3 regions of the Pseudodesulfovibrio hydrargyri genome follow, and region 1 is predicted to be linked to each of the others. Evidence: predicted binding sites of a transcription regulator. Region 1 holds the regulator's gene; each other region holds the start of a gene.

What was found. Region 1 encodes sigma-54, which starts transcription at its own class of promoters, with help from an activator protein. Its sites were predicted from a motif close to CTGGCACGGNNNNTGCTT; they were not measured.
Region 2: BerOc1_RS07460 (flagellar hook protein FlgE) is a predicted target of sigma-54. The motif match lies at 1,728-1,745, and genes of this name have one in related genera.
Region 3: BerOc1_RS03890 (LeuA family protein) is a predicted target of sigma-54. The motif match lies at 1,257-1,274, and genes of this name have one in related genera.

The regions. Positions count from the first base shown of each region.
Region 1 is NZ_LKAQ01000001.1:52,160-55,434, reverse strand. Features, by position in the region: gene lptB (LPS export ABC transporter ATP-binding protein) at 1-280, shown strand, start outside; gene rpoN (RNA polymerase factor sigma-54) at 518-1,927, shown strand; gene hpf (ribosome hibernation-promoting factor, HPF/YfiA family) at 1,964-2,506, shown strand; gene BerOc1_RS00260 (PTS sugar transporter subunit IIA) at 2,509-2,958, shown strand; gene rapZ (RNase adapter RapZ) at 2,979-3,275, shown strand, end outside.
Region 2 is NZ_LKAQ01000004.1:648,075-651,349, reverse strand. Features, by position in the region: gene BerOc1_RS18830 (MBL fold metallo-hydrolase) at 1-416, shown strand, start outside; gene BerOc1_RS07470 (Hpt domain-containing protein) at 519-878, shown strand; gene BerOc1_RS07465 (OmpH/Skp family outer membrane protein) at 938-1,501, opposite strand; gene BerOc1_RS07460 (flagellar hook protein FlgE) at 1,839-3,275, shown strand, end outside.
Region 3 is NZ_LKAQ01000001.1:858,783-862,057, forward strand. Features, by position in the region: gene BerOc1_RS03880 (P-II family nitrogen regulator) at 1-9, opposite strand, end outside; gene nifH (nitrogenase iron protein) at 166-996, opposite strand; gene BerOc1_RS03890 (LeuA family protein) at 1,321-2,415, shown strand; gene BerOc1_RS19405 (hypothetical protein) at 2,424-2,546, shown strand; gene modB (molybdate ABC transporter permease subunit) at 2,554-3,275, shown strand, end outside.

The sequences.
Region 1 (3,275 bases):
CCGGGCGCTCATCCTCGATCCGCAGTTCATCCTCCTGGACGAGCCGTTTGCCGGTATCGATCCCATCGCGGTCATCGACATCCAGGAGATTATCTCCGTGCTCAAGTCCATGGATATCGGTATCCTCATCTCGGATCACAACGTCCGGGAAACCCTGAATATCTGCGACCGGGCCTACCTGGTCTACGAGGGCACGGTCATCCTGGAGGGAGCCCCATCCGAGATCGTCAAGTCCAGCCGCGCCCGGCAGATATATCTGGGCGAGGATTTCCGGCTTTAGCCCGCCGTTTTCGTCTTTTTTTCCTCTTTCCCGATTTACACCGTTGCTAAAGGTTGGTACACTTTTTTCATATCATAATATGCAGGCGGAAATATTAATGTAAACAGGATGTTAACACAATTGTGTTGCATCCTTTAGTTCACTGTGGCATGGTTGAACCGGAAAAAATGTCTGGCGGTTAAAAAAAATTTCTTTATCCGGCAATCGATAAACACAACCTCAAGCGGGTAGCGCATCATGGGATTGGAACTTCGGCAACAGCTCAAGCTCTCACAGCAACTGGTCATGACGCCCCAGTTGCAGCAGGCCATCAAGCTGCTGCAACTGTCGCGGCTTGAACTGCTGGAGACCGTGCAGCAGGAATTGTTGGAGAATCCCTTCCTGGACGAAACCGAGACCGACACCGAGGTCCCGGACAAGACCGAGGTCCTGACCGAATCCCAGGCCGAGGAGGAACTGGTCCGCAACGCGGACTGGGAAAACTACCTGGGCGAATTTTCCTCCACCTCCAAGCAGGCCCTGTCTCGCGACATGGAGATGCCCGAGGAGGGCATGTCCTTCGAGGCCCGCCTGGCCTCGAAGCCCTCTCTGGAAGGGCACCTGAACTGGCAGATGCGCCTGTCCAACTTCTCCGAGCACGAGCTGGCCATCGGCGACGTCATCCTCGGCAATATCGACGCCAACGGCTACCTGCAGGCCACCATGGAGGAGTTGACCGCCATGGTCCAGGCCTCGGAGGAGGAGATCGAGTCCGTTCTGCGCCGCATCCAGCACCTGGACCCGGTCGGCGTGGGCGCCCGGACCCCGCAGGAGTGCCTGCTGGTCCAGATGGAGGTCCTCGGATATGACGACCCGATCCTGGTCTCCCTGGTCAGCGACCACCTGGAGGACCTGGAGAAGAATCGTTACAAGCCTCTGGCGCGCAAGTTCAAGATCACCATGGACGAGCTCAAGTCGTACCTGGATCTGATGCAGACGCTCGATCCCATGCCGGGTGCCAACTTCTCCAGCACCGAGCCGCACTACGTCAGCCCGGACGTGTTCGTCTACAAGTACGGCGAGGACTTCGTCATCATCCTCAACGAGGACGGTATGCCGAGGCTCCAGATGAACACCTTCTACATGGATTCCATGAAGGGCGCGGCCGACAAGGAGAAGGAATATTTCCAGGAAAAGATGCGTTCCGCCGCATGGTTGATGAAAAGTCTGTACCAGCGGCAGCGAACCTTGTATAAAGTAGTTGAGAGCATTGTCGGCTTCCAACGGGCATTCTTCGAGGAGGGCGTGACAAAGCTCAAACCCCTCATCCTCAAGGAGGTGGCGGAAGACATCGAGATGCACGAATCCACCGTGAGCCGGATCACGACCAACAAATATGTCTCGACCCCTCACGGCATCTTCGAGCTGAAGTTCTTCTTCAACTCGGCCCTGGACCTGAACGACGGGTCCCAGGTGGGTTCGGAGAGCGTCAAGGCGCTCATTAAGCAAATGATCGCAGATGAAGACACGAAGAAACCGCTCAGCGACGAGAGGATAGGCGAGATCCTCCAGGAAAAGCTGGAAGTGAACATCGCCCGGCGCACGGTCGCCAAATACCGCTCGGCCATGGGCATAGCTTCGTCTTCGAAACGAAAGCAGTACTTCTAGGGGCTGCTTGAAGCACTCTCAACCAGGAGGCAGCGTATGAACATCAGCTTCACTTTCAAGAACTTCGAGCCTTCCGATCACCTCAAGGGTTATGCGGAAAAGCGTTTTGAAAAGGTAGCAAGATACGTTTCCGATGCGGAGGCCGATCTCCAGGTCAACCTGCTGGTCGACAAGTTCCGCCACAAGGCGGACGTGATCCTGAACTCGGATCGCATACATATCTCGGCCTATGAAGATTCGGAGGACATGTACTCCACCATCGACATGGTCCTGGACAAGCTGGAGGCCCAGCTGCGCAAGATGCGCGAAAAGATGAAGAATCGCCCCAGGCAGGCGCGTCCCAATAAGATGGTGCAGATGAACTACCTGTCCTACGAGGACATCGCTCCCGGTTCAGCGCCCACCATCGTCGGCACCGACGCATACGAGCCCAAGCCCATGTCCGTGGACGAGGCCGCCATGCAGCTGGATGCCCGTGACAACGAATTCCTGGTCTTCCTCAATGCGGAGACCGACGGCGTCAACGTGATATACAAGAGAAAGAACGGCGATTACGGCCTCATCGACCCCGGAAACTAAGCATGAAACTCAGTGATTACCTGGCGAAGGAGCTGATCCTTCCCGAACTCGAGTCCGCAACCAAGTCGGACGTATTGAATGAACTCGTCGCCCCCCTGGGCGTACAATATCCAGAGATGGACACGGACCATGCGGTCCGTGTCCTTCTCGATCGTGAACGGCTCGGTTCCACCGGCATCGGAGACGGCATCGCCATCCCTCACGGCAAGCTTGAGGACCTGGAAAAGGTCATCGTGGTCGTGGGCCGCAGCCGCAAGGGCGTGGAATTCGAAGCGCTGGACCACGCCCCGTGCACCATCTTTTTCCTGGTGCTCGCCCCGGAACAGGTGGCGGGCATGCATCTGCGCGTCCTGGCCCAGATCTCCCGCCTGCTCAAGGACGAGGAATTCCGCAAGGCGTTCCTGTCGGCCGATGACCTTGAGGGCCTCTGGGCCCTGCTCAAAAGCGTGTAACCGAAGGGACGGAATCCGTTGTGACCTCGACCAACCCCTTCCCGGTGGTGATCGTCACCGGACTCTCCGGCTCGGGCAAGAGCACCGCGCTCAAGGTCTTCGAGGACCTGGGGTTCTTCTGCATCGACGGGCTCCCGTCCGAGATGTCGGCCAAGCTGGCCGACCTCATCCTCTCGTTCGACACCAAATACCGCGGTCTGGCGCTCGGCATGGACCTGCGCCAGTTCGAGTTCGTGGACGGCTGGAGCAAGGCGCAGGAAGGGTTCGCTCAACTCGGCATCACCCCTCAGGTCCTGTTTCTCGAGGCCAAGATGGCC
Region 2 (3,275 bases), on a different contig from region 1:
TCTCGGCGGCCGGGCTGTTCCAGGCCGTCCGGCGGCTGAACGCGCCCGGCAGCGGCCTGGCCTTCCGGTTCGGCGACGCGGACTGCGGCGTGCTGGTCTGCGGCACCTCCACCCTCGCCTTTCTGGGCAGGCGTGCGTTCCTTCCCCTGACCCGGCCCACGGTGGTCGCCGCCCCGCAGCAGGGCGGCCTGGGCGGGGAGCAGGCCTACGGGCGGATCCGGTCCGAGGCTCCTCAGGACGACGTGTGGGTACGCTCGCACGTCTCCTTTACCCGGCGGGTGGCAGAGGGGTTCCGGCGTCAGCCGGTCCGTTGCTGCCTGAGCGACTGCCGGGACCGGACCGTGCAGGAGATTCTGCTCGCCTTTGATCGGGGGCGGTGGAAACGGCTATCGGGCGCGGCCTGTACCTGCGATTAGCCGATCCTTCTCTGTTACAGACGCGTACGGGCCGGAAAACCACTTTCCAACCCCTTTCCCGGGTGTTAAGCTTACTATTCTAATGGAACCGAAGGGGGAGCAATGACGCGGGATTTGTTCGACACCGAGCAGTTCCTGGCCAGCCTGGCCTATGACAGGGACCTGGCCGTGGAGCTCATCGATGCCTTTCTCGAGGACTGCCCGGGGCGCGTGGCGGAATTGACGGAGGCGCTGGCCGCCGGAGACATGGCCAGGGGGACCAAGCTGGCCCATTCGCTCAAGGGCATGTGCGGCGTGGTCCGCGCGGACGCCCTGGGCCGGCTGGCCCTGGAAATGGAATACGCCGGGCGCAACGGGAAACCGGAGGTCCTGCGAGAGCGGCTGGACGACTTCAACAACAGCCTGGAGCAGGCCAGGGAACTCATGGTCCGCTTCCGGGACGACGGCCAGGCCGGAGTCTGAAACGAAAAAGGCCTGTCCACCATGCGGTGGACAGGCCTTTTCTTGCGTGTACGGCGCGGTTATTCCGCGTCTTTCTTCTCTGCGGGAGCGGCCTTGGCGGCGTCTTCGGCGGGAGCGGCCGGAGCCTCGGCCTCGGGGGTCTCGGCCTTGGGCGCTTCGGGCATGGAGAAGTCCATGGTCACGTTGTTCATGGCCGCCTCGATGTCCTTGGTGATGTCCACGGTCTCGCTGGACGCGATCACGGCCTGCTTGCTCAGGATCAGGGCCAACCCCTTTTCCTTGCGGTAGTTCTCGAGAATCTCGTTGAATTTGGCGTCGACCATGGCGACGATGCGCTGCTGCTCGGCGTTCATGGTGTTCTGCAGCTCGCCCATGGCCAGCTTGTAGGCGGCCACGGTCTCTTCGGTCTGGTTGGCCTGCATGGCCTTGTAGGCGGCTTCGGCCTTCTGCTGCAGGGGCTTGCCCATCTCCTGGAGGTGGGCCATGGCCTCGGTGGCCAGTTTGTTTTCCTTGAAGGCGGCGGCCTCGTCCACGACGCCGATCTTCATGGACTGCTCCTGGTTGCAGGCGCTCAGGCCCAGGGCCAGGATGGCGACGACGATCAGGGGAAGAATCCGTTTCATTACTATATCTCCATTGTTTCGTTTGGTGTCACTCTGAGTTCAAAGTCGCGCAAGCCTACGCGCGCCGCCGGTATCTGGCAAGGGAAAGATCGGTTGCGAGGGCTCCCCGCCCGGCCGCTCCGCCGCCGTGGCCCCCGGCCGTGCCGGGGACGGCCGGGACCGCCCTCCGGCAGGATGTGCCGCGCTCCGGCCGACCCTTTCCCTTTGGAAACATGAAGTTTTCTTAATGGCACACCCCTTGCTCTTTATCCTTCCGAGAAGGCGTCGGGAATTTATTGCCGGGAATGGGTATCCCGGTGGTTCCCGCGAATCCGGCCAGCGCCGGATCGGAGGAAGTATGAGTTTTGGAAGCATGTATGTGGGCGCCACGGGCGTGATAGCCCATAGCCAGGGCATGCAGGTCCTGGCCAACAACCTGGCCAACGTGGACACCATCGGCTACAAGCGCTCGAACATCCTGTTCGGCGATCTGATGAGCCAGCAGATGGCCTCGGGCAGCGCCAAGTACGATTCGGACGCCATGCGCATCAGCCAGATAGGCATGGGCGTGGGCGTGTCCGCCATTCGGGGCATCTTCACGGACGGCCCCCTGTCCTCGTCCACGGAGTCCACGGACCTGGCGCTTGCGGGCCAGGGCTTTTTCGGGATCAGCGACTCCTCGGGCGTCATGCGCTACACCCGGGCGGGCGGATTCCGTTTCAACAACGATGCCTATCTGGTCAACCCCCAGGGATATCGGCTGCAGGGGTTCGCCTACGACCGGGAGACCGACACGTGGGGCACATCCGTGTCCGACATCCAGCTGCCCTACGAGGACATCACCGTGGACGGCCAGACCGCCCGCGTGGTCCGGTCCGAGCCGCTGGCCACCTCCTCCGTGGAGATAGTCACCCAGCTCGACCACTCGGCGACCAGCCAGATTTCCAGTGAAAACAATCCGTTCTTCGCCATGGTCGAGGCGTATGCCGCCAACCAGAGCAACGCGGCCTCGCCGTTCGGCGACGCCCAGCCGCAATACTCCACGGCCATCGACGTGTACGACGAGAACGGCAACAGCCACGAAATGACCATTTATTTCGACCCGGTGTCCACCACGAACCTGTCCAACGCGGTGCCTGGCTACTCCTATTGGGAGTACGTCATCGCCATGCCCGGGGAATCGGACGGCTCGTCCGCCTACGGCACCTCGGCTGCCGGACTGGCCGCCATGGGGGTTTTGACCTTCAACGACAGGGGGGTGCTGGTCAACCAGTCGGCCTATGCCCTGGATCCCACGGCCACGTCGGGAGCGGGCGGCACCAGCCTGTCCTCCTGGGTTCCGGCGACCTTCAGCGAGGACGGCCTGGCACAGTTCGACTACACCTTTGCCAGCGGCGGCGGGACCCGGACCATCAGCTACGATTTCGGAATCAGTTCGAACAACGGGTCCTGGCGGGCCAGTGGCGGGGGCACGGCCGCATCCGTCGGCAACAACGTGGACCTGCTGCCCGAGATGGACGACATGGACCGCGACGCCCGCGTGACCACCAGTTACGACAAGCCGTCCTCCACCCTGTATCATATCCAGGACGGCTACACCTGGGGTTACCTCAATACCGTCAGCGTGGACGAGGAGGGCGTCATGAGCGGTCACTTCTCCAACGGACAGACCGAGGAAATGTTCAAGGTGGCCGTGTACAAGTTCAACAGTCCGTGGGGGCTCAAGCGCGACGGCGGGACCAACTTCATGGCCACCGACGCCTCGGGCGAGGCCATGCTGGGAGAAGCCGGAGAC
Region 3 (3,275 bases), 810 kb from region 1:
GATCATCATTTTGCTCTCTCCTATCTCTTCTTAATTAAAGGACTTTGATTGTTTTCAGGTCCCGATTTCGCCGTATTTTCGGGCCGGTCCTCCCCTGTAGGCACGGAATTCTTTCGAATTCCGCGCCTGCCGGGGCCGCCGACCGGGCGAAATGTCGGGGGAGAACTAGGCGGCTTCCATGATGCCGTAGTCCATGAGCAGCTGTTCCAGGTCTTCGATCTCGAGCGGGGTCGGGATGGTGAACATCTCGTTCTCGTCGATGGCCTTGGCCAGGCCGCGGTACTCATTGGCCTGAGGCACGGAGCCGTCCCATTCGATGACCGTCTTGCGGTTGATCTCGGCGCGCTGCACGTCGTTGTCGCGGGGCACGAAGTAGATCATCTGGGTGCCCAGCTTGGCGGCCAGCTCGGTGATCAGGTCGGCCTCGCGGTCGGTGTTGCGGGAGTTGCAGATCAGGCCGCCCAGGCGGACGCCGCCGGATTCCGCGTACTTCATGATGCCCTTGCAGATGTTGTTGGCCGCGTACATGGCCATCATCTCGCCGGAGCAGACGATGTAAATCTCCTGGGCCTTGCCGTCGCGGATGGGCATGGCGAAGCCGCCGCAGACAACGTCGCCGAGGACGTCGTAGAAGGCGTAGTCCAGACCCTCGGATTCCTCGTAGGCACCCAGCGACTCGAGCATGTTGATGGAAGTGATGATGCCGCGGCCGGCACAACCGACACCGGGCTCCGGACCGCCGGACTCAACACACCAGGTGCCGCCGAAACCGGGCTTGCGGATATCCTCGAGTTCCACGTCCTCGCCTTCTTCGCGAAGGGTGTCGAGCACGGACTTCTGCGCCAGGCCGCCGAGCAGGAGACGGGTGGAGTCGGCCTTGGGGTCGCAACCGACGACCATGACCTTGCGGCCCATCTCAGCCAGGCCGGCAACAGTGTTCTGCGTGGTGGTGGACTTTCCGATTCCGCCCTTTCCGTAAATTGCTACTTTCCTCATGATTTCTCCTCCATGGGTTTGTTTGCGTCGATGAAGCCCTTAAGGCAAACGCCGTGCCAAACTGCCTACACAGTGTTAACAATCTGTTTTTAAAGGAGAAATATAGTTTCCTACAGCGGTGTAGCTTCCTACAAAAAGTGTAGGTTCACACCAAACACGCAGACACAAGTGTTGTAGCCTACAAAAACGTAGGCAAATCCCTATCTTTTACGTCAATAATTTTCACTTATAATATCAACTGGATAGCTATAAATTGAGAATTGGCACCCTTCCTGCTCATAGAGAGTCAGCATCACCCGCAACAATAATAAGAGGACAAACCACATGTTGATCGACACCACACTCAGAGAAGGCGCGCAGCTCTTCGGGGCCTACTTCTCCATGGAGGCGCGGGAGAGAATCGTGTCCGGCCTCCTTGCCATAGGAGTGGACGAGATCGAGTTGGGCTGGGTGGGACAGGAAGGGCTGGACGAGCTCATACGGAGGATAGGCAAGCGGCGCAACGGTACCGCCCTGTCCGTCTGGTCGCCCTGCCGGGAGGCGGACATCCGCAAGGCCGCGGGCCTTAAGATAGACCGCATCAACATCGGCGTGCCCGTATCCGACCTGCACATCGAAAACCGACTCGGGACGGACCGCGAGGGGCTCCTGGAACGTCTGGCCCGAACCGTTCTCGCGGCCGGGCTCCTGGGCCTGGAATACGTGTCCGTCGGCCTGGAGGACATCTCCAGGGCCGACCAGGACTTCGCCCTCAAGGCGGCCGGGCTGACGCAGGACGTGGGCGCGTCCCGCGTGCGCCTGTCCGACTCCCTGGGGCTGCTGACCCCGCCCGGCACTGCGGCCCTGATCACGGCCTTCAAGAAGGAACTGAACATCGACCTGGCCGTGCACTGTCACGACGACTTCGGCATGGCCACGGGCAACGCGGTCACCGCGCTGTCCGCCGGCGCGGACTACGCCGACGTCAGCCTGCTCGGCATCGGCGAACGGTCCGGCATCGCGGCCACCGAGGAGCTGGCCGCCTACCTGACACTCAAGGAGAAAAGCCATGCGTACAAAGTTGAAGACCTTCGCGACCTCTGCCATTTCGTTTCTCAAGCTGCCGGGGTGCCGATTCCCCGAACCAAGGCGATCGCGGGCAAGGACATTTTCGCTTGCGAGTCCGGCCTTCACGCGCACGCCCTCAGCAAGTCGCCTGAGCTTTTCGAACCCTTCGACCCCGGCCGCATCGGTGCGAACCGGATGGTCGCTGTTGGCGGAAAAAGTGGGCGAGCGGCGATCGCCAGCGCCCTTGCGGACCACGGCCTCGACCTTCCGGAACAGGGCCTTCCGGCCCTTGTCGACGAAGTAAGGAAGCTGGCCTGGGAGCTGGAACGCCCCCTGACCGACAGCGAACTCTCGAAACTGGTCAAAAACTAGGAGGGACCGTGTTCAAGAAAGTCCTGTACATCTGTCTTTGGCTCTGCGTCCTGTCCGGCGCGGCCTCCACGGCCACGCCCCCGGACGCGGCCCCGACGATTACGGCGGCCCAGGCCACCCTCAACCCCTAGGTACGGTATGGATTTCACGGCGCTGACGATCACCGGCAAGCTGGCCCTGGCGGTCACTCCCCTGCTGTTGTGCCTGTGCATGCCCCTGGCCTACTGGCTGGCCGTGTCGCGCATGCCGGGCAAGCGGTACGCGGAGGCGGCCTGCAACCTGCCCATGGTCCTGCCGCCCACGGTCCTGGGCTTCGGCCTGCTCATGGTCATGAGCCCGAGCTCGCCCCTGGGCGCGGCCTGGGAATCGCTGTTCGGCTTTGCCCTGCCCTTTTCCTTTTCCGGGCTGGTCATCGGCTCCCTGGTCTACAGCCTGCCCTTCGGGGTGCTGCCCATGCGCGCGGCCTTCGAGAAGATCGACCCCGGCATCGTCGAGGCGGCCCGCTGCTCGGGCATGACCCACGCCCAGGCCTTTTGGCACGTCATCCTGCCCAACGCCAAGGGCGGACTCACGGCCTCGGCCGCGCTGATCTTCGCGCACACCGTGGGCGAGTTCGGCGTGGCCCTGATGCTCGGCGGGTCCATCCCGGGCCGAACCAAGGTCGCCTCCATCGCCATCTTCGAGCACACCGAGTCCCTGGAATACGGCCAGGCCGGCCTGCTCTCCCTGGCCCTGCTGCTCGTCAGCTACGCGACATTGCTCTTCATCGGACGCCACGGCCTGGCCGGACGCCCCGCACCCTCAAGGATTCCGGACGGCAGCCACCCCCGGCGCCGACCCGCCTTCCAAGACTCCAAGAG